Regions from separate parts of the Pantoea sp. ABR1s genome, predicted to be linked through region 1. Evidence: predicted binding sites of a transcription regulator. Region 1 holds the regulator's gene; each other region holds the start of a gene.
What was found. The regulator LexA, encoded in region 1, represses DNA repair genes until DNA is damaged. The targets are predictions, from matches to a motif close to TNCTGTATGTACATACAGNA.
Positions count from the first base shown of each region.

Region 1 (7,291 bases):
CGTTAACCGCCACCACATCCGGACCCAGCCGGGCGCCCAGTACGGTCAGCGAGGCAAAACAGAGTTGCAGCATCAGAGAGCGCAGCATGATATCCCGGTTCAGTCGCAGCAGCCGGCCGCTGTCACCGCGCCAGCTCTGCTTCAGCAGGCTAAGCGTAATTCCGCGCAGTTTTAACACCCGCCAGACCATGATGCTGCCGACAACCAGCGTAATGTATTCCGCCAGCGCCGTGGCGGTTGCCGCCCCCGCGACACCCCAGTGCAGCCCCATCACCAGCCAGAGATCGAGCACGATGTTAACCAGGTTGCCCACCACCAGCAGGATCACCGGCGCGCGTGCATACTGCACGCCCAGCAGCCAGCCCAGAATGACCAGGTTTGCCAGCGTGGCAGGCGCACTGAGCCAGCGAATCTGAATAAACAGTGCCGCCTGTTCGAGTACATCGGGATTGCCGCCAACCAGATGGGTCGACAGCTGAATAATCGGATAACGCAAAGCGATGAACAGTACGCCCGCCAGCAGCGCAATGATCAGCGGCTGAGTCAGCGCGCGTGCCAGCGCCATTTTATCGCCAGCGCCAAATGCCTGCGCCGTAAGGCCAGTGGTACTCATTCGAAGGAAAAGCAGCAGCATAAAGAGGAAGCTGGTCACTGTAGTCCCGACCGCAACCCCGCCAAGATAGACAGGGCTGTCGAGATGACCAATTACTGCAGTATCGACCACTCCCAGTAAGGGAACGGTGATATTTGAAAGGATCATCGGCAGCGCAAGCCGCCAGAGATTTTTATCGGTTGCCGTAATAAAGCGCATTCGCCGTTCCGTGCTCAGTGTCGCTGCGCAAAAGAGGCAGCGACAAAATTAGGGCAGACAGAATAGCATCAGAGAAGGCGAATGCACGCTGGCAGAAGAATCAGAGCCACTCGCCGTTGCGCACCACGCCAACAGCCAGACCTTCTATGGTCAGTGACTGCGCACGGGTATCGACAACAATCGGGTCAAAATCGCTGTTTTCCGGCAGCAGATGCACGATAGCACCCTGCTTTTTCCAGCGCTTAACGGTGACTTCATCATCAATGCGGGCAACCACAACCTGGCCGTTACGCACATCCTGGGTTTTATGCACCGCGAGCAGGTCGCCATCCATAATCCCGATATCTTTCATCGACATTCCGCTGACGCGCAGCAGGAAGTCAGCAGACGGCTTAAACAGGCCCGGATCGACCTTGTAGTGGGTTTCGATATGTTCCTGCGCCATGATCGGCTCACCGGCAGCAACCCGGCCAATCAGCGGTAGCCCTTCTGAGGCTTCTTCTTCCATTAACAGTCGAATGCCGCGCGATGCACCGGAAACGATCTCGATGACGCCTTTGCGCGCCAGCGCTTTCAGATGCTCTTCTGCCGCGTTCGGCGAACGGAAGCCCAGCTGCGCGGCGATCTCGGCACGCGTAGGCGGCATGCCCGTTGAAGAAATATGGTCGCGAATCAGGTCATAGACCTGCTGCTGCCTGCTGGTTAATGCTTTCATCCCGCCCCCTGGTTGTTTATACAGTCGCTGTGAGTATATACAGGTATTGGTGAAATGGAAACCGATTGTCAGGGAAAACGCGCCCTCAGACGCGTTATGGAAGGCTTATCGCAAATGTGTCCAGAGCAGCGCGATCCAGACGAAGAGTGCCAGTAAGATGCTGATCAGCACCGCCGCCGAGCCCATGTCTTTTGCCCGACCCGCCAGCGGATGATGCTCCTGACCGATGCGGTCGACCACTGCTTCAATGGCGCTATTGAGGATTTCAACAATGACCACCAGCACCACCGCCCCAATCATGAGGATGCGGGAGACCACATCGACATCCAGCCAGCACGCGATAACAATAGCGGCCAGCGCAGCCAGCGCTTCCTGCCGAAACGCCGCTTCATGTTGCCAGGCGGCACGCAGTCCCTGCCATGAGTAACCTGCAGCTTTTACTATTCTGATAAGTCCGGTGGCATTATTTGCCATGATGTGGGAACCCTTTCATCGGATTGACGTCAATGTCTGGGCTGCGTGCAATTGGCACCACCACAGATCTTCGCTGCGCTTTCTGGTATGCTTGCGGCGCTTTGCTAACAAGAGGCTTCATGTTGTCTATGTCAGGTTGGCGTAAACTCTATTACAAACTGCTTAATTTACCACTGTCGTTTTTGGTAAAAAGTAAGGCCATTCCGGCCGATCCCGTGTCTGAACATGGTCTGGATCCGACCCGACCTATTATGTATGTTTTGCCTTACGATTCGAAGGCCGACTTACTGACTTTACGCGCACAGTGTCTGCGGCATCATCTGCCCGACCCGCTCACTCCGCTGGAGATTGATGGTTCTCTGCTGCCGCGCCACGTCTTTATCCACAATGGCCCACGCGTCTTCCCCTATTTTGTGCCCAGCGTTGAATCCGTGAAAATCTTTCACGATTACCTGGACCTGCATCGCAATAACCCTAAGCTGGATATTCAGATGCTGCCGGTCACGGTGATGTTTGGCCGCGCACCAGGACGTGAAGTCCAGGGCGAAGCAACGCCACACCTGCGGGTGCTGAACGGGGTGCAGAAGTTCTTTGCGGTGATCTGGCACGGGCGCGACAGTTTTGTCCGCTTCTCGCCGACGGTGTCGCTGCGCCGCATGGCAACTGAACACGGTACGGATCAGTCGATCGCCCAGAAGCTGGCTCGCGTGGCGCGCATTCATTTTGCCCGCCAGCGGCTGGCGGCGATTGGCCCGCGCTTGCCGGCGCGTCAGGATCTGTTTACTCGTCTGCTGCAATCCAAAGCGATTGAAAAAGCAGTAGAAGATGAAGCTCGCAGCAAAAAAATCTCCCATGAGAAAGCGCAGCAGAATGCCGTCGAGATGATGGAGGAGATTGCGGCAAACTTCTCCTATGAAGCCATCCGCGTAACTGACCGCGTGATGGGCTGGCTCTGGAGTCGGCTCTATCAGGGCATCAACGTCAATGGCGGAGAAAAAGTTCGCCAGCTGGCGCAGGATGGCCACGAGATTGTCTATGTGCCGTGCCATCGCAGCCACATGGATTATCTGCTGCTCTCCTATGTGCTCTATCATCAGGGTCTGGTGCCGCCGCACATCGCAGCCGGTATCAATCTCAACTTCTGGCCAGCCGGCCCGATTTTCCGTCGCCTGGGCGCTTTCTTTATTCGTCGTACCTTTAAAGGCAACAAGCTCTACGCCACGGTATTCCGCGAATATCTCGGCGAGCTATTCACCCGCGGCTATTCGGTTGAGTACTTTGTCGAAGGAGGCCGTTCACGAACCGGTCGCCTGCTGGACCCTAAAACCGGCACCTTAGCCATGACGCTGCAGGCGATGCTGCGCGGCGGAAATCGCCCCATCACGCTGGTGCCGATTTACATCGGCTATGAGCACGTGATGGAAGTGGGCACTTACGCTAAAGAACTGCGCGGCGCGGCGAAAGAGAAAGAGGGCTTCATGCAGATGGTGCGCGGCTTACGCAAGCTGCGCAATCTCGGTCAGGGTTACGTGAACTTTGGCGAACCCCTGCCGCTGGTCAACTATCTCAATAAGCGGGTGCCGGAATGGCGCGATGCCATCGATCCGATTGAGCCGCAGCGTCCCAGCTGGTTAACCCCAACCGTCAACGATATTGCTGCCAGCCTGATGGTGCGTATCAATGAAGCGGGCGCGGCTAACGCCATGAACCTCTGTGTCACCGCCCTGCTGGCGTCACGTCAGCGCTCACTAACCCGTGAACAGCTGATTGAACAACTGGAGTGCTATACCCAGTTGCTGCGCAACGTGCCTTACTCGCCAAATGCGACCGTACCCGATCTTTCAGCGGAAGCGCTGCTGGATCACGCCATGGGTATGAATAAGTTTGAGAGTGAAAAGGACAGCATTGGCGACATCATCATTCTGCCGCGTGAGCAGGCGGTGCTGATGACCTACTATCGCAACAATATTCATCATATGCTGGTGATGCCGTCGCTGATTGCCGCCATAGTTCAGCAGCATCAAACGCTGAGCGAAGCAGAACTGCTGCGTCAGGTGAGACTGATCTACCCGATGCTGAAGAGTGAGCTGTTCCTGCGCTGGCAGACCGATGAGCTGCCACAACTGTTGACCGAACTGAGTCAGGAGCTGGCGCGTCAGGGCCTGATTACGCTTGAAGCTGGCGAATTGCGCTTTTCCTCAGCGCGCTATCGCACGCTGCAACTGCTGGCCGCCGGTGTGCGTGAAACACTGCAGCGCTATGCTATTACGTTCTCCATTCTCAGCGCCAAGCCGACGATTAACCGCGGCACGCTGGAGAAAGAGAGCCGGACGCTGGCACAGCGTCTGTCGGTGCTGCACGGTATCAATGCCCCGGAATTCTTCGACAAAGCGGTCTTTACCTCACTGGTCCTGACCCTGCGCGATGAAGGGTATATCAGCGACAGCGGTGATGCCGATGTTGCGCAGACCCTGGCGACCTGGCATATGCTGGCAGACCTGGTCACCAGCGATGTCCGTATGACGATTGAAACCGCTGTGGCGCACGACTGACCCCAGCGCGCATAGTAAAAAGGCGACCTCATGGGGTCGCCTTTTTTGTGCCTGAATCCCCTGTCAGAACAGCTGGCTGAACGGCGGGGTGTTCATCAGCACACCGAGGAACAGCACCATTCCGACATAGTTGTTATTGAGAAAAGCCTGGAAACAGGGTTGCCGCTCGCGTCCGGCGATCAGCTTCTGTTGATAAACAAACAGCGCGGCGGCCAGCAAGAGCGTCCAGTAGAAGGCGCTGTTCAGATGCAGCATGAGGCCAACCAGCGCCATCAGCAGCAGCGTCGCCAGTTGCAGCAGACCAATGATCAGCTTGTCGAAACGGCCAAAGAGAATCGCGGTCGACTTCACGCCAATCTTCAGGTCATCATCCCGATCCACCATCGCATACTGAGTGTCATAGGCGACTGTCCAGCAGATGTTGGCGATGAATACCAGCCAGCAGACCAGAGGTAAGGACTCACTAACTGCGGACCATGCCATGGGAATGGCCCAGCCAAAGGCGGCACCCAGCACTACCTGCGGCAGGTGGGTATAACGCTTCATAAAGGGATAGACCCAGGCCAGCGCCAGCCCCACCACGGAGAGCATAATCGTCATCATGTTCATGGTCAGCACCAGCGCAAAAGCCGCCAGAGCCAGTATCACGAACAGCAGCTTAGCCTCTTTTGCACTCACCGCGCCGCTGGCCAGTGGCCGATGCTTCGTACGTTCGACATGACCGTCTACTTTGCGATCGGCGTAGTCATTGATCACACAACCGGCTGCACGCATCACGATGACCCCGGCAACAAACACCGCCAGCACCGGCAGCGGCGGAATCGCCATGTCAGCCAGCCATAATGCCCAGAGCGTTGGCCACATCAGCAGCAGCGTACCGATCGGCTTATCGATACGCATCAGGCGCGTGTAGGCCCGCCATTTATTTATACTTAAGCTATTTTGCACCACAGGATCCTCAGACCAGATCGCGATAGAGCGGCGATGCCGGTAAAAATAGTTCAGTCAGCAGCAGCGGTTTGCCGGAGAGACGCAGGCGTGAACGTCGTCCCCACAATCCCTCCACCTGCCCCGGCTCAATAAAATCGCGGGTCAGCGTTGAAGAGGAGAAGAGATAGCGACCCAGCGGCCGGGTGCCCAGCTGCTGCAGCATCGCTTCTGGCCCGTTAAGGGTGCTTTCCGGCACCAGCGTACGGCCAGCCAGCCAGGGCTGATCGTCGCCGAACAGCAACACTTCACGCAGCCAGAAGCGTTGATCGTCTGGCAACAAGCCCTTTTCATCACCCAACTCGCTGGCGTCGATAAAGCCTTCACGCAGCGGCTGAACCGTGACCCGCTGACAATGTTGTTCAAAACGGCGCGTCATTGAATCCTCCTCCATCAGCCAGTCGAGCAATGGCGGCGCAAGGGTTGCCTGCGACGGAGAAAGCCAGTTGAGCGCACGTAATAAGCTGAGCGCGTCTTGCGACATAGCACCACTCCCAATAATTTTCAGGACGCTAGTTTAGCGCAGAGACGCGATGCGAACACCTGCCGTCATGACAGACGGCAGGGAGATTACTCGCGTTTCAGGCGGTTGCTGTTTGCCAGCCACAGAGTGATTACCAGAATCAGAATCGCCGCAGAGTAACAGAGCGTATCGAAGGGATTTTTATGGTCGACGATAATCAGGCGGATAATTGCCGTGATACCGATATAGACAAAATAGCGCAGCGGAAAGTGATATCCCGACTGAAAGTACTTAACAATCAACGCAATAAATTCGAAGTAGAGGAAATAAATGACAATCCCCTCAATCAACAGATAGGAGGATGACTGCTCGCTGGTGTTAAACAGCACGTTTGCCAGATGGATAGTTTCTTTGCCTAAAAAGACGATCAGGATGATCGCCAGACTCAGCAGACCCAGATTCAGCACCCATTGCAGTACCGTTGCAAGGTGGCGGGCCAAAGGATTTTTGTCACTCATGTTGCGCCTTAAAAAAGGAGTTGTTAGCGCGCGGTATCATGCGCGAGTGTGACGCAAATCACAATAACTCCTCAGGCCTCCACATCAACACAGAGCGCATCGTAACGCCAGTATTCACAGTCGCAATCAATCACCTCTTTTTGCTGGTTGCGATTGATGCGGGTGATCAACAAACCGGGGCTGCCCGGTGCCACATTCAGCATGGGTGCGGCGACCTCCGGCAGCGGGCCGGGCAGGATGGTGAAGCGCGCGCCGCCGTAACGAATGCCGTAGCGCTGGTCATAGAGATCGGTCAGTGAGCGGGTCAAATCTTCATCAAGCAGACCAGGGAAAAAACGCGGATTGAGGTAGTGTTCAACATAGAGCACCGCACGCCCGTCGATGCGCCGCAAACGGCGGATGCAGTACACCGCCGAACCGGATGCCAGCCGCAGCGCCGTCGCCACGCTGTCGTGCGCCGCGACCTGTTCGGCGGCGATGACCTCGGTGGCCGCCTGCCGTCCCTGCTCCATTGCCATGGCATGAAAGTGGCTGTGATGCAGCGGGTTATAGATCAGCCGCGGCGGTGCGATAAACCAGCCGCGACGCAGTTCCCGGTAGATCATTCCCTGGGCTTCCAGCTTGCCCAGTGCTTCCCGCAGGGTAATCCGGGTCGTGCTGAACGCTTCGCTTAAGGCACGCTCCGCCGGCAGTCGCCCGGCGCTGAACTCTCCGGCCTGAATACGCGTCAGCAGGACGCTGGCGATCGCATCCGCCGTTTTGAGTGCTATC
Region 1 covers NZ_CM173823.1:3,814,159-3,821,449, forward strand. The annotation lists gene dinF (MATE family efflux transporter DinF) at 1-811, opposite strand, end outside; gene lexA (transcriptional repressor LexA) at 912-1,526, opposite strand; gene ACXKZD_RS17990 (diacylglycerol kinase) at 1,632-2,000, opposite strand; gene plsB (glycerol-3-phosphate 1-O-acyltransferase PlsB) at 2,129-4,552, shown strand; gene ubiA (4-hydroxybenzoate octaprenyltransferase) at 4,616-5,452, opposite strand; gene ubiC (chorismate lyase) at 5,511-6,023, opposite strand; gene psiE (phosphate-starvation-inducible protein PsiE) at 6,110-6,520, opposite strand; gene ACXKZD_RS18015 (UTRA domain-containing protein) at 6,592-7,291, opposite strand, start outside.

Region 2 (7,291 bases), 1.1 Mb from region 1:
CGATACCCATCGACGATCAGCAAACGTTTGTTGAGCTGATGAGGCTGGATGTCAGCGCCCATGACCGTCGGGATCCCCATCGCGCGGGTCAGAATCGCCGCATGGGAGTTAGCTGCGCCGTCACGCACCACCACGCCCGCCAGCCGCTCATGCGGCAGCTCAGCTAAGGTGGTGGCGGTCAGCTCATCGGCCACCAGCACAAAGCGTTCCGGCCAGGCATTGGTGCCGACCAGCGTATCGTCAAGGTGAAACAGCAGGCGCTGACCCAGCACCCGCAGATCGCCTGCGCGTTCACGCAGGTAGGTGTCCGTCAGGCTGGCAAACTGTTCAGCAAACTTCTCGATCACCTGTTTCACTGCCCATTCGGCGACCGATCCGCGTTCGATCTCATCGAACAGATCTTTTTTCAGTCGGGCATCGGTTAACAGGTGAGAGTAAAGGTCGAAAATGGCCGCACTCTCTTTCTGAGCGCTGGCGCTGAAGCGTTTACTGAAGCGACGAAATTCACTGGTGGCTTCACTCATGGCGAGCGACAGACGCTCACGTTCGCGATGAACATCCAGCGTTGAGGCAGCCGAAACCTGATCGAGCAGTGGCTGCGTCTCATCTACCCAGCCCGGTGCTACCGCCACGCCAGGCGCAGCTGCAATTGCGCGCACCCGCGTCTGCCGGAACTGACCAAATAGTTGAGCCATCTGCGACTGCGACAGCAATGCCGCCATCTGGGTGGCAAGGGTGACCAGAAACGACTCTTCGCTTTCATCAAACTGACGGTGCTCGCGCTGCTGCACCACCAGCACGCCCAGTAACTGGCGACGGCTGATAATCGGCACGCCGAGGAAGGAGCGGTAGCGCTCCTCTTTCACTGCGGGGATATATTTAAAGCTGGGATGACTCTGGGCGTCAGCAAGGTTAATCGGTTCGGCCAGACGGCCCACTAAACCGACAATCCCCTCGTCAAACGCCAGGGTCACGGTGCGGCCACGCGGTTTTTTAAGTCCGCGCGTCGCCATCAGGTAGTAGCAGTGACGATCGTGGTCGGCGAGGTAAACGGAACAGACTTCCGTATCCATCGCCAGACAGATCTCATTAACCAGGATGTCGAGTGCTTCATTGAGACGCGGCGCACTCGCCACTTTTTCTACAATTTCGCGCAACTGAGTGAGCATAAAGGGCGTGGCCTATCCTCTCTTACGTCGATGGGCAGGATTATTTCGCTGCCCCGCACTCTCCTGCATAGACATCACCACGCCAGCGAATTCCTTCATCACCCGACGATAAACGTCGCGCTTAAAGGAGACAACCTGACGCACCGGATACCAGAAACTGACCCAGCGCCAGCCATCGAACTCGGGCGTGCTGCTGTGCTGCACATTGATATCCGCGTCATTACACATTAACTGCAGAAGAAACCACTTTTGTTTCTGGCCGATACATACCGGCTTTGTGTCCCAACGCACCAAACGTTTTGGCAACTTGTAACGTAACCAGTTACGGGTAGAAGCAAGTATTCGAACATCTTTCCGGTGTAATCCGACTTCTTCGAACAGTTCGCGATACATCGCCTGTTCTGCGGTTTCACCGGGATTGATGCCTCCCTGAGGAAATTGCCAGGAGTGCTGTCCAAAGCGCCTGGCCCATAACACTTGTCCCTGCCGGTTACAGATTACGATACCAACATTCGGGCGGTAGCCATCATCATCGATCACCGGACTACCTCAAAGCAAAATTTGAATGAGCTGATTGTTTCACACTCCTTACAGGCGGTAAACCACTGGATTCATGGGGGGTTAAGCCATCATCGCCGGGATAACTCACAGAAAATGGCAAAGTTATAAACAATGACCGAGAAAAAGATCGATCTTATTCACCTTTTCTGTGGATAGCTTTGTGCAGAACGCGGGAGTTATCTGAATAACCTTTTCCGTGCACGCTGAAGAGCCAAAATGAGCCAGCAACACATCCATCTGATTTTTAATGAAATTAAATAGAAAACCTTACCGGTAAATCTTTTATAAACAGTGAATATTTTCATGGTAACTGACAATTGCTTAAAATATAAGCACACTGCTTTTTATCCACAGATAATCGCTCAGGGTTAGGCCAGAGCGGCGAAATTATGGCCAGATCGTGAAAAGTCAAGGCTGTAAATGGAACCAGTACCGCACTCAGACGGTGGTTATCCCATTTTTCTGTGGATAACCGGGCTGGAGATCCTGTTCATTGTTGCGGGTAAGCTGGGATAACCCTGAAGCACCTGGGGCGGCGAGCGTGCAATCCGCTAAAAAAAGCACGATCTATCATGTTATTATCGATCCCTGACGCAGATTATTTATGTGAGAAACGTGACTCACCTGCTGCTGTACAAATTTTAATCATTGCGAGTGTTCACCATGAGTTACCAGCCAGGACCACCTGAAGATGAAGCCAGCCTACTGGCACGCGCGCAGGATTTAGCCGGTTTGACCCTGGAAACCCTGGCCGCGCGCGCCGGTCTGCCCATGCCTGCGGATCTCAAACGTGATAAGGGCTGGGTCGGCATGCTGCTGGAGTGGCATCTTGGTGCCAGCGCAGGCAGCAAAGCGGAGCAGGACTTTGCCCATCTGGGTATCGAACTGAAAACCATCCCGATTGATGCGCAGGGTAAACCGCTGGAAACCACCTTTGTCTGCGTAGCACCTCTGACCGGCAACAGCGGCGTGACCTGGCTCACCAGCCATGTGCGCCACAAGCTGGCGCGGGTATTGTGGATCCCGGTTGAAGGCGGACGTGAGATTCCGCTGCGGGAACGCCGTGTCGGCGCGCCGCTGTTATGGAGCCCCGATGCGGAAGAAGATGAGATGCTGCGGCAGGACTGGGAAGAGCTGATGGATATGATTGTGCTGGGTCGCGTAGAGCAGATTACCGCGCGACATGGTGCCTGGCTGCAAATTCGGCCCAAAGCCGCCAATAGCAAAGCGCTGACAGAAGGAATCGGCGATCAGGGCCAGCCAATCATGACGCTGCCGCGCGGTTTCTACCTGAAGAAAAGCTTCACCGGGCCCCTGCTGGCGCGTCATTTTCTCCTCTGAACGTCGCCACCCGCGTTGATGTGTCGCAATTTTGTGGGAGATCGGCGAAATGAATGCGTATAATCGCCGTTTACTTTTCGTTTAGGATTAAATGTCGGTATGTTTGAGTGGATTTCCGATCCCAACGCCTGGCTGGCGCTGGGCACCCTGACCATCCTTGAGGTGGTGCTGGGTATTGATAACATCATTTTCCTGTCGCTGGTGGTCGCTAAACTGCCAAAACACCAGCAAGCCAGCGCACGTCGCATTGGTCTGATGGGCGCGATGCTGATGCGTCTTGGCCTGCTGGCTTCTATCGCGTGGGTTGCCCGTCTGACTAACCCGCTCTTTACGCTGATGGATCATGCGTTCTCGGCGCGCGATCTGATTCTGCTGTTTGGCGGACTGTTCCTGCTGTGGAAATCGAGCATGGAGATCCATGAAACGATCGAAGGCAGCGAAGGCGAACACAACACCCGCGTCCATTCCTTCCTGGGTGCGATTGTACAGATCATGATGCTCGACATTATTTTCAGCCTCGACTCGGTGATCACGGCCATCGGCCTCTCCGATCATCTGTTCATTATGATGGCGGCGGTGGTTATTGCCGTGCTGATGATGATGTTCGCTGCGCGCGCGATCGGTGAGTTTGTTGACCGCCATCCGTCAGTGAAAATGCTGGCTCTCTCTTTCCTGATTCTGGTCGGTTTCACCCTGATCCTGGAGAGTTTTGCGGTCCACGTACCAAAAGGTTACATTTATTTCGCTATGTTCTTCTCAATGGCGGTTGAGTGTCTTAACCTGATGCGCAGTAAGAAAAAGCACGCCTGATAAAGTCAAGGGCGAGCCTGCTCGCCCGGTTATTTTCAGATTCATACGATTAACCCTGCCGGCAAAACCATTTATTACTACACTGTTTGCACTTGACCATTTGTGAGGATTAGGCGTGATGAAAGGGTTGGCAGGAGTAGCACTGGTGATGGTAACCGCCGCATTCTTAAGTGGATGCAGTTCTGATTATGTCATGGCGACCAAAGATGGCCGGATGATCATGACCGAAGGCAAGCCGAGCATTGATAAAGAGACCGGCCTGGTGGAGTACACTGACCAGACGGGTCATATGGTGCAGATTAACAGCGATGAGGTTTCTACGATCATTGAACGTTAAGTGCCCGATTTAATCACCTGCCACCGATTCCCGGCTGGCAGGTGATTTCCCCGACTTTTCCCCCTTCCTTCCCCGCCATTGCTCGCGCTATAGTCCCTGAGGACACAACATTCCATTCCATAAAGAAAAGGAAGCTGGCAATGCACTATCATCGTATTCCCCACAGCACGCTGGAAGTGAGTCAGCTGGGGTTGGGCACCATGACGTTTGGCGAACAGAACAGCGAAGCCGACGCCCATGCTCAACTGGATTTAGCTATCCGTTCCGGCATCAACTTTATTGATACTGCCGAGATGTATCCGGTGCCCCCGCGTCCGGAAACCCAGGGTCTGACCGAACAATATATTGGCAGCTGGCTTAAACAGCGCGGCAGCCGCGACAAAATCATTCTTGCCAGTAAAGTGGCCGGGCCTTCACGTGGCAATGATGCGTCGATTCGCCCGGATATGGCGCTGGACCGTAAAAACATCCGCGCAGCACTCGATGCCAGCCTGAAACGCCTGAATACTGACTACCTTGACCTCTACCAGCTGCACTGGCCACAGCGTCAGACCAACTATTTTGGCAAGCTTGGCTATCAGTACAGCGAAACCACTGCTCAGGTGACGCTGCTGGAGACGCTGGAAGCGCTGACCGAACAGGTGCGCGCTGGTAAGATCCGCTATATCGGGGTGTCGAACGAAACCGCGTGGGGCGTGATGCGCTATCTGCAGCTGGCGGAGAAGCATGAGCTGCCGCGCATTATCAGCATTCAGAATCCCTACAGCCTGCTGAACCGCAGCTTTGAAGTGGGTCTGGCCGAAATCAGCCAGCATGAAGGCGTAGAGCTGCTGGCGTATTCCAGCCTGGCGTTTGGAACGCTGAGCGGCAAATACCTGAATGGCGCGCAGCCTGCGGGCGCACGCAACACGTTGTTCAGCCGCTTTACCCGCTACAGCGGCGAGCAGTCACAAAAGGCGATTGCCGAATATGTGGCACTGGCTCAGCAGCATCAGATCGACCCGTCGCAGATGGCCCTGGCCTATGTGCGTCAGCAGCCGTTTGTGGCCAGCACGCTGCTGGGCGCTACCACGCCTGAACAGTTGCAGATCAATATCGACAGCTTCAATCTGACCTTAAATGCAGAGATCCTGGAAGGCATTGAGGCGATCCACCGTCGTTATACCTATCCGGCTCCCTGAGCGCTCTGTTGCCAGCTGCCGCGATGGCGGCTGGCATCTCTTACAGATCGCGATAATAGAGTTTTACCGGCTTAGCGGGATACTCCAGCGCTTCGCCCTGTGGCAGCCAGCCATAACGTTCGTAGTAGCCCCCAAACGTTGACCATAACCATAACCGTGGATAGCCTTGTGCCTGCGCATAGGCGATGACATGCTGCTGCAGCGCCTCACTGACACCTTTGCCGCGCACCGACTCATCAACATAGAGCGCCGCCAGCCAGGGGAAAAGATCCTGACGGCTGATCAGGTCGCAGCGCCAGAATCCCACCGTGCCGACTGCCCTGCCCGCCTCCACGGCAACGAAAGTCACCGGAAAATCAGCACCGATAAGGCTGCTGTTCACCACACTGGCAAAGAACGCCCGGCTGGTGGCTTCACCAAATGCGCGCCACTGCCAGTCGATGATCTGATCGGCAAATTGAGGGACATCGCTGAGCGATACAATCTCAATCACATCAGTTTCCCCTGAAAGATCGGGACTGAATCAAACAGGTAGCCATCAAAGTCAGGCGCATCGGCGTCGGAAAGCTCCAGCAGCGTATTCTTGACGTTCTCAAGGTGCTGCCAGGTGGATTGCCAGGCCCCCATCACATCACGCCGACGCAGAGCGGCCAGGATTGTCTGGTGATCGCCGAGCCACTTCAGGCGATAGGCGCGGGTTTCAAACTGCGGGCGCAGCTGCTGCCAGAGCGGGCTGCTGTCATGATGTCGCCAGATACTGGTGACGGTATCGAGCAGCATCTGGTTCTGACTGGCACCCGCCAGCAGCAGATGAAACAACTTGTCGTTGTCCTGACTGCTGTCGTTGGCGGCGATAGCACGCTGCTCCTGTTCCAGCGTTCGGCGCAGATTTTCAATGTCCGCTTTGGTCGCCATTTTTGCGGCAAAGGCTGCAATATTGCTCTCCAGCAACTGACGTGCCTGTAGCATTTCAAACGGGCCAACGTCGCTGCGGAAGAAGGCCTCTTCTTCGTCATCACTGGCGGAAGGAATACGCATCACATAGACGCCGGAGCTCTGGCGGATATCCACCGTACCTTCCAGCTCCAGCATCAATAATGCCTCGCGCACGATGGTCCGGCTGACGCCCCAGGTTTCAGCCAGCTGACGTTCAGGCGGCAGGCGCGATCCCACCGGATAGTGCCCGTCACAGATCTGCTGACGCAGGTGCTGACCAATTTCCTGATACTGCTTTTTTTCTTGCGGCGCTTCGGCTTTGTCCACACTGTCACCCTTTGCAATCAATGCGCTAACGGCATTGCCGCGGTTCCCTGCGCGACAATGCCCGCGAACCGGAGAGGCTGGCTCGCAAACTGGGGCTCAGTGTATCAAAGCCAGCGCCTGATCGAGTACCTTTGCACCATTCAGCGTGCCGTAAGCAACCGTATCGATCACCGCGATGGGCAACTGATAGCTGTCGGTGAGTTTTCTGTTCTCCTCCAGTTTGAAGCGCACCTGTGGCCCGAGCAGCACGACCACCACCTCGTTGCCGTAGTTTTGCAGCTCTTCACGCAGGTTTTGCTCCGGAATGGCGTAGATCTGAAATGCCAGTCCGCGCGCGGCAGCCTCCTTTTCCATCCGCGTCACCACCATTGAGGTCGACATGCCCGCAGCACAGGCCAGAACAATTCGTTTCATGCTCGTTTCCTCGCGTTATTTCGGCTCATCATCAAGCCACAGGGTAAATTGCTGCGTGTCGCGCAGCGTACGGAACCAGTGGGCAGATTTCTTCATACGGCGCTGACGCTGCTTATCTAAGTCGATTTCGATAAGACCATAGCGATTTTTAAAGGCATTCATTGGCGAGACATTGTCGGTAAACGCCCACAGCATGTAGCCCTGACAGTTAATCC
Region 2 covers NZ_CM173823.1:809,143-816,433, reverse strand. The annotation lists gene ptsP (phosphoenolpyruvate--protein phosphotransferase) at 1-1,169, opposite strand, end outside; gene rppH (RNA pyrophosphohydrolase) at 1,182-1,709, opposite strand; gene mutH (DNA mismatch repair endonuclease MutH) at 2,394-3,071, shown strand; gene ACXKZD_RS03885 (TerC family protein) at 3,171-3,881, shown strand; gene ACXKZD_RS03880 (YgdI/YgdR family lipoprotein) at 4,000-4,218, shown strand; gene ACXKZD_RS03875 (NADP(H)-dependent aldo-keto reductase) at 4,359-5,399, shown strand; gene ACXKZD_RS03870 (GNAT family N-acetyltransferase) at 5,440-5,892, opposite strand; gene ACXKZD_RS03865 (FCD domain-containing protein) at 5,889-6,662, opposite strand; gene ACXKZD_RS03860 (PTS sugar transporter subunit IIB) at 6,759-7,076, opposite strand; gene ACXKZD_RS03855 (glycoside hydrolase family 1 protein) at 7,092-7,291, opposite strand, start outside.
Region 2: a site for LexA is predicted at 2,143-2,162, ahead of mutH (DNA mismatch repair endonuclease MutH). Genes of this name have one in related genera too.

Region 3 (7,291 bases), 590 kb from region 1:
GCGGCAGATCGGCTTCGTTGCGGCCTTCATCGTCATAGCGTTTCAGCGTCGCCGAAGCGAGATAGAGCTGGCTCAGCACATCGCCCAGACGCGCCGAAATACGCTCACGACGTTTCAGGCTGCCGCCCAGCACCGCCATCGACACATCAGAGAGCAACGCCAGGTTGGCACTGATGCGGTTCAGATGCTGATAGTAACGACGGGTGCCATCGCGGGTCGGGGTGGCGCTGGTGCGTCCGGCGGTTAAGCCCAGCCACAGGCTGCGGATGGTGCTGCTGCCGACATGACCGATGTGGCTGAACAGCGCCTGATCAAACGCGTTAACATCGTTGCTGGCTGCTGCCGCCATCTCCTGCAGTACATAAGGATGGCAGCGAATCGCACCCTGTCCGAAGATAATCATGCTGCGGGTCAGAATATTAGCGCCTTCTACCGTGATGGCGATAGGCGCACCCTGATAGGCGCGGGCCAGGAAGTTGCTGTTACCCAGCATAATGCCTTTACCGCCGGCAATATCCATGGCGTCGATGATGGCGCGCTGACCGCGATGGGTGCAGTGATATTTCACAATCGCCGACAGCACTGCCGGTTTTTCACCCTGCATAATACCGGCGGTAATCAGCGTAGCCGCCGCATCCATCACGTAGGCGTTACCGGCAATGCGCGCCAGCGGCTCTTCAATCCCTTCCATCTTACCGATTGAGACGCGGAACTGACGACGGATATGGGCATAGGCGCCTGTCGCCAGCGCCACACTTTTCAGGCTGCCGGTTGAGTTCGATGGCAGCGTAATGCCGCGACCCACAGACAGACACTCCACCAGCATCCGCCAGCCCTGACCGGCCATTTGTGGGCCGCCAATAATATAGTCAATCGGCACAAAGATATTGTTGCCGCGTGTCGGCCCGTTCTGGAACGGCACGTTAAGCGGGAAGTGGCGATGACCAATCTCCACGCCGGGCGTGTTGGTCGGGATCAGCGCACAGGTAATGCCAGGATTTTCGTTATCGCTGAGCAGATGATCCGGGTCGGAGAGTTTAAATGCCAGCCCCAGCACGGTGGCGATCGGCGCCAGCGTAATATAGCGCTTGTTCCAGGTCAGCCGCATGCCCAGCACCTGCTGACCCTGCCACTCGCCCATGCAGACCACGCCGGTATCGGGGATGGCTCCGGCATCTGAGCCCGCTTCCGGACTGGTCAGCGCAAAGCAGGGGATCTCATCGCCGCGTGCCAGCCGGGGTAAATAGTGATTTTTCTGCTCTTCAGTGCCGTAGTGTTGCAGCAGTTCGCCCGGACCTAATGAGTTAGGCACGCCTACGGTAATCGCCAGAATCCCGGAGACGCCCGACAGTTTTTGCAGCACGCAGGCCTGCGCATAGGCGGAGAAATCGAGTCCGCCATACTCTTTTTTGATAATCATCGCGAAGAAACGATGCTCTTTCAGATAAGCCCACAGTTCCGGCGGCATATCGGCCAGCTCATGGGTGATCTGGAAATCGTTGGCCATGCGGCATGCTTCTTCAACCGGACCATTGAGAAAAGCCTGCTCGTCGGCAGTCAGGCGCGGCTGCGGATAGTTGTGCAGCTTCTGCCAGTCTGGTTTGCCCTGAAACAGATCGCCTTCCCACCAGGTGGTGCCCGCATCGATCGCTTCTTTTTCGGTGCGTGACATCGGCGGCATCACCTGCTGGAAGCGCTGAAACATCGGCTTTGAAAACAGGCTGCGGCGCAGTGACGGCAGGTTGAACGGCAGCAGGATGATCGCCAGCGGCAACAGTAACCATGGCGTCCAGAGGTGAGCAAAAGCCATCGCAGCAGTCCACAGCAGCAGAATCGCGCTGCTGAGCCGCAACGACAGGCGGTGATAGAACAGGGCGCCAATCAGCGCCACCGTGGCAAGTATCGAGACAACCATCATAATGAACCGCTCCAAGTAGTAAGAGGTCTGACCTGTTATGTAGAGAGGTTTAGAGCAGTTGGGTTGATTTATCAATTTGTTTACATCGCAATTACAACCTGCCTCACAAAAACCGATTTCTGTCCATTTTTGCATCACCCGCTGCAGTGATAATCGCCGCCACTGCCTGGCCAGCCATGGCATGACGCTTTGCGCTGACCGGCCATTCCGTTAAACTTGCTGCGATTAACCTCTCCTAAAAAAGGACATCCCTATGTACCAGGACATTATCCGCTCTGAGCTTAATGAAGCTGCTGATACGCTGAATAAATTCCTCAGCGACGAGGCCAATATCCATGCGATCCAGCGTGCGGCGGTGCTGCTGGCTGACAGCTTTAAGGCGGGCGGCAAGGTGCTTTCCTGCGGTAACGGCGGTTCACATTGCGATGCGATGCATTTCGCTGAAGAGCTGACCGGTCGCTACCGCGAAAATCGTCCTGGCTATCCGGCGATTGCCATCTCTGATGTCAGCCATCTCTCCTGCGTCAGTAATGATTTTGGTTATGACTATGTCTTTTCACGCTATGTGGAAGCGGTAGGGCGTCCGGGCGATGTGCTGCTGGGCCTCTCAACTTCCGGTAACTCTGCCAATATCATTAAAGCGATTGAAGCTGCCCGTGCGCAGGGGATGAAAGTGATCACCCTGACCGGTAAAGATGGCGGTAAGATGGCAGGCAGTGCCGACATTGAAATCCGGGTGCCACACTTTGGTTATGCCGATCGCATCCAGGAGATCCACATTAAAGTGATCCACATCCTGATGCTGCTGATCGAAAAAGAGATGGTGAAGTAACTGCGCTGGCCTCCCGCCTGACGGGAGGCCGCTTACTCTAAGGCGGTGGCTATGTGCGAATTGCTCGGGATGAGCGCCAATGTTCCCACGGATATCTGTTTCAGCTTTACCGGTCTGGTTCAGCGTGGCGGTGGAACCGGGCCTCACAAAGATGGCTGGGGCATTACCTTCTACGAAGATAAAGGTTGTCGTACGTTTAAAGATCCGCTGCCGAGCTTTAACTCGCCGATTGCGCGTCTGGTGCAGGAGTATCCGATCAAATCGCATTCGGTGGTGGCGCACATCCGCCAGGCGAATCGCGGGCAGGTGTCGCTGGAAAATACCCACCCGTTTACCCGTGAGTTGTGGGGCCGTAACTGGACCTATGCGCACAACGGGCAGCTCAGGGGCTATCGGCAGCTGGAGACCGGCACATTCCGGCCGGTGGGCGAAACGGACAGCGAGAAGGCGTTCTGCTGGATCCTGCATCAGCTGGCGACGCGCTATCCACGTACGCCAGGCAACTGGCCTGCGGTATTCCGTTTTATCGGGGAGCTTGCCGGCACGTTGCGGCAGAAGGGCGTGTTTAACATGCTGCTGTCAGACGGCCGTTATCTGATGGCCTTTTGCTCCACCAATCTTTACTGGATCACCCGTCGCGCACCCTTTGGCCGGGCGCAGTTACTGGATCAGGATGTGGAGGTCGATTTTCAGCAGCACACCACGCCGCATGACGTGGTGACGGTGATTGCTACGCAGCCACTGACGGCCAATGAAACCTGGCAGCGGATCGTGCCAGGTGAATGGGCGTTATTCTGCCTTGGAGAGCGCCAGGAATGAACGTGAAGCCGCTTCGGGACTGGCTAAAACCGGTGCCGGGCTGCTGTTCATCACATATTTACCGCTGGCGACATTAACCATCGGCGGCTGATGATATTTAGCAAAGTAAGCGTATCCCGGCTGCAGCTGCTGCCAGAAACTGGCATAGGTGGAGTAGCGGTGACGCTGCATATTGCTGTCGGTCATGCGGAATGGATAGATGCTGATGCTGATATCCTGCTGGCCGTTACGCAGCGCGGCATTCACATAGGTAAAAATCTCATCCATATAGGCGTTAGTCATGGCATAGCAGCCAATCGACTTACAGTCGCCATGAATCATCAGGTAATTGCCGCTGTAGCCCTGATTACGATCGTACTGATTCGGAAAGCCGATGTTGATCGCGCGATAAAACCGGCTATCCGGCTTCAGCTGATTCAGCTTCACGTTGTAAAAACCTTCCGGGCTTTTGAAATCGCCTTCACGGCGTTTCGGGCCGAGGCCGCCAGAAAAGTTACAGATGCGGTAGGTGTCCAGCAGGCGGTATTCGTTACCGATTTTGCCGTAGAGTTCGAGCGTGCGTTCTTCCTTGAAGATCTGGATATAGACCGGGGTGCCAAGTAACTGCTTCTTTAATTCTTTGCTGACCGGTGCCGTTGAGACGGGTTCGGGTGTCATTGCCATGCTGAGGGCTGGCAGTAAAATCATCGCAAACAGGAGTGCGATTTTGCCCATGCTGTGTGTACCTTGAGGTGAAGAGAACATGACGCAAAATGTGCGTCTCTGTTTGCATTATCGGAACTGTCCGCTACCGCAGCGCAACATTAAACATTGTCTGTTTTTTTAGCAAGACGGCGTCAGCCAAATTCGCGATTTACTGAAAGATATTCGGCCAGAAATTTGTAAACTTTAATCGTCAGCGCGACAAATATTGCAGTTACCCCTGCCAACTGTATACTTATCCAGTGCCGGAGGGGGTATGCGTAAAATCATTCATGTCGATATGGACTGCTTCTATGCCGCGGTGGAGATGCGTGATAATCCCCAGCTGCGCGACATCCCGATCGCCATTGGTGGCAGCCGCGAGCGTCGCGGCGTGATCAGCACCGCCAACTATCCGGCGCGCAAATTTGGCGTGCGCAGCGCGATGCCAACCGGCATGGCCCTCAAGTTATGCCCGCATCTGCGTCTGCTGCCAGGACGCTTCGACGCCTATAAAGAAGCCTCCGCGCAGATCCGCGACATCTTTACCCGCTATACGCCGCTGATTGAACCGCTCTCCCTTGATGAAGCTTACCTGGATGTCACCGACAGCCCCCACTGTCACGGCTCTGCCACGCTGATGGCGCAGGCGATCCGTGCCACCATCTACCGTGAAACCGGGCTTACCGCCTCAGCGGGCATCGCCCCGATTAAATTTCTGGCGAAGATCGCCTCTGACCTCAATAAGCCGGACGGCCAGTTCGTGATTACCCCGCCGGAGATGTCCGGTTTTCTGCTGACCCTGCCGCTGGCGAAGATCCCTGGCGTCGGCAAGGTCTCGGCCAAAAAGCTGGAAGAGATGGGGCTGGTAACCTGTGGCGACGTGCAGAAGGCAGACTTAGCGCTGCTGTTAAAGCGCTTTGGCAAGTTTGGCCGGGTGCTGTGGGAGCGCAGCAATGGCATTGATGACCGTAGCGTGATCGTTGAGCGCGAGCGTAAATCGCTGGGGGTTGAACGGACGCTGGCGGAAGATATCAGCGACTGGGATGCCTGCCTGGAAATTATTGATTTTCTCTACGCCGAACTGGAACGCCGGCTGACGCAGATCCGACCTGACAAGCAGGTGGCGCGTCAGGGCGTCAAACTGAAGTTCAGTGATTTTCAGCAGACGACCCAGGAGCATATCTGGCCGGTGCTGAACAAAGAGGACATGATTGCCATCGCCCGTAAAACCTGGGATGAGCGTCGTGCCGGGCGCGGCGTGCGGCTGGTGGGATTACATGTGACTATGGTGGATCCCCAGCTGGAGCGTCAGCTGCTGCTGGGTCTGTAACCGTCAGCCTCACCGACCGGCAAGGCTGACATCCGATTACTTCTTATATTTCGCCGCCAGGGTCGCAAACCACGGGGCAACGAAATCCTCATTGCTGCCCCAGCCCGGAATGATCTTGTTCAGTGACGCGACGTTCACCGCGCCAGGCTGGCTGTTAAGCTGCTGCTGAGAGATCGATGCCGCTTTAAACTGATAAGTCGCTGGCGTCTCTTCACCGGCAATTTTCTTCGCCACCAGACGCATATTCACCGCGCCAATAGTTTTAGGATCCACCGCTACCGTCTGCACCCACGGGCTGTTTTTCTCGCGCATCAGCTGCAAATCCTGGTTCGAAACATCAATGCTGTAGAGTTTGATCTCGGTACGGCCATTCTCCTGCAGCGCTTTGTAAGCGCCCTGGCTGAAGGCGTCCCAGGCACCCCAGATGGCGTCGATTTTGCCTTTCGGGTATTTCGCCAGAATCGCGCCAATTTTATTGGCGGTGTCGCCCTGAACGTCAGTTGAAACCGCACCAATCGACTCAAGCTGATGAATGCCCGGATTCTCTTTCAGCAGTTTTTCATACACCACCTGACGGCGTTCCATCGGCGGGAAACCGGCAACCCATAGCTTGACGATGTTCGCCTTGCCGTTGAAATCATGGATGAGCTGGCCCAGCGACAACTGCGCCAGTGAAGCGTCATCCTGCGCGGTGACGGTGACGCCCGGGATCGGGCTATCCACCGGCGTATCAAACACCGACAGCTTAATGCCTGCATCGGCAATGCGCTTCACCAGTCCGCTGGCGTAGGGCGCTTTACCGTGCGACAGCACGATGCCGTCATATTTCTGGCTGATCGCCTGATTCACGAAATCCTGGAAGCGCGCATCGTCGCCGTTGCTGAGAAAGGTGCTGACCTTGAAGCCAAGCTGGCGACCCTGCTGAATGGCACCGGCAACAAACTGGGTGGTGTTGTCATCGGAGCCGAGATTGCGGATCACCGCAATGCGGATCGGGCCATCATGACTGGCGATAGCCGCAGGCACCGGCGTGACCGTATCCGCGAAGGCGGCGCTGGCGTTCAGCAGGCTCAGGGCCAGCAGCGAGAGTGTTATTTTTTGCATTGTTATCAACTCCGGTAAACGCGCCTCAGCGGCGCTGGATATAGGTGATCGCCAGTGCTAAAGCCAGCACCAGCCCTTTAATAATGTCCATGGCGTAGTAGGGAACAGAGAGCATCACCAGACCGTTCTGCAGCACGCCGAGGATCACCGCACCGACCAGCGTGCCCAGCGCATTCGGCTTGCCGGAGCCCGCCAGTGAGAAGCCAATCCACGCCGCCGCGACCGCGTCCATCAGGTAGCCGCTACCGGCGTTCACCTGCGAGGAGCCGATACGCGAGGCGAGCAGAATGCCGCCCAGACCGGCCAGCAGTGAGGCGATCACATAAGCCAGCACCCGATAGCGGGTGGTGCGGATGCCGGAGAGGCGCGCCGCTTCCGGATTGCCGCCCAGCGCATACATCCGGCGACCATGTTTAGTCAGTGAGAGCGCCAGCTGCGCGGCGACGGTGACGACCAGCATGATGATGACGATGGTGGGCACCTGGCCGAGCAGGCCAAACGCCGCCGGAATGGTGCCTTCCGCCATATCACCGCTCGGCAGCACCATGTTCTCGGTGATCGATCCGCCAAAGCTGTAGGTCATCGCCACCCCCTGAATCACAAA
Region 3 covers NZ_CM173823.1:3,220,970-3,228,260, reverse strand. The annotation lists gene fadE (acyl-CoA dehydrogenase FadE) at 1-1,918, opposite strand, end outside; gene lpcA (D-sedoheptulose 7-phosphate isomerase) at 2,172-2,750, shown strand; gene ACXKZD_RS15295 (class II glutamine amidotransferase) at 2,802-3,569, shown strand; gene dpaA (peptidoglycan meso-diaminopimelic acid protein amidase) at 3,540-4,283, opposite strand; gene dinB (DNA polymerase IV) at 4,528-5,583, shown strand; gene ACXKZD_RS15280 (sugar ABC transporter substrate-binding protein) at 5,620-6,687, opposite strand; gene ACXKZD_RS15275 (ABC transporter permease) at 6,713-7,291, opposite strand, start outside.
Region 3: a site for LexA is predicted at 4,497-4,516, ahead of dinB (DNA polymerase IV). Genes of this name have one in related genera too.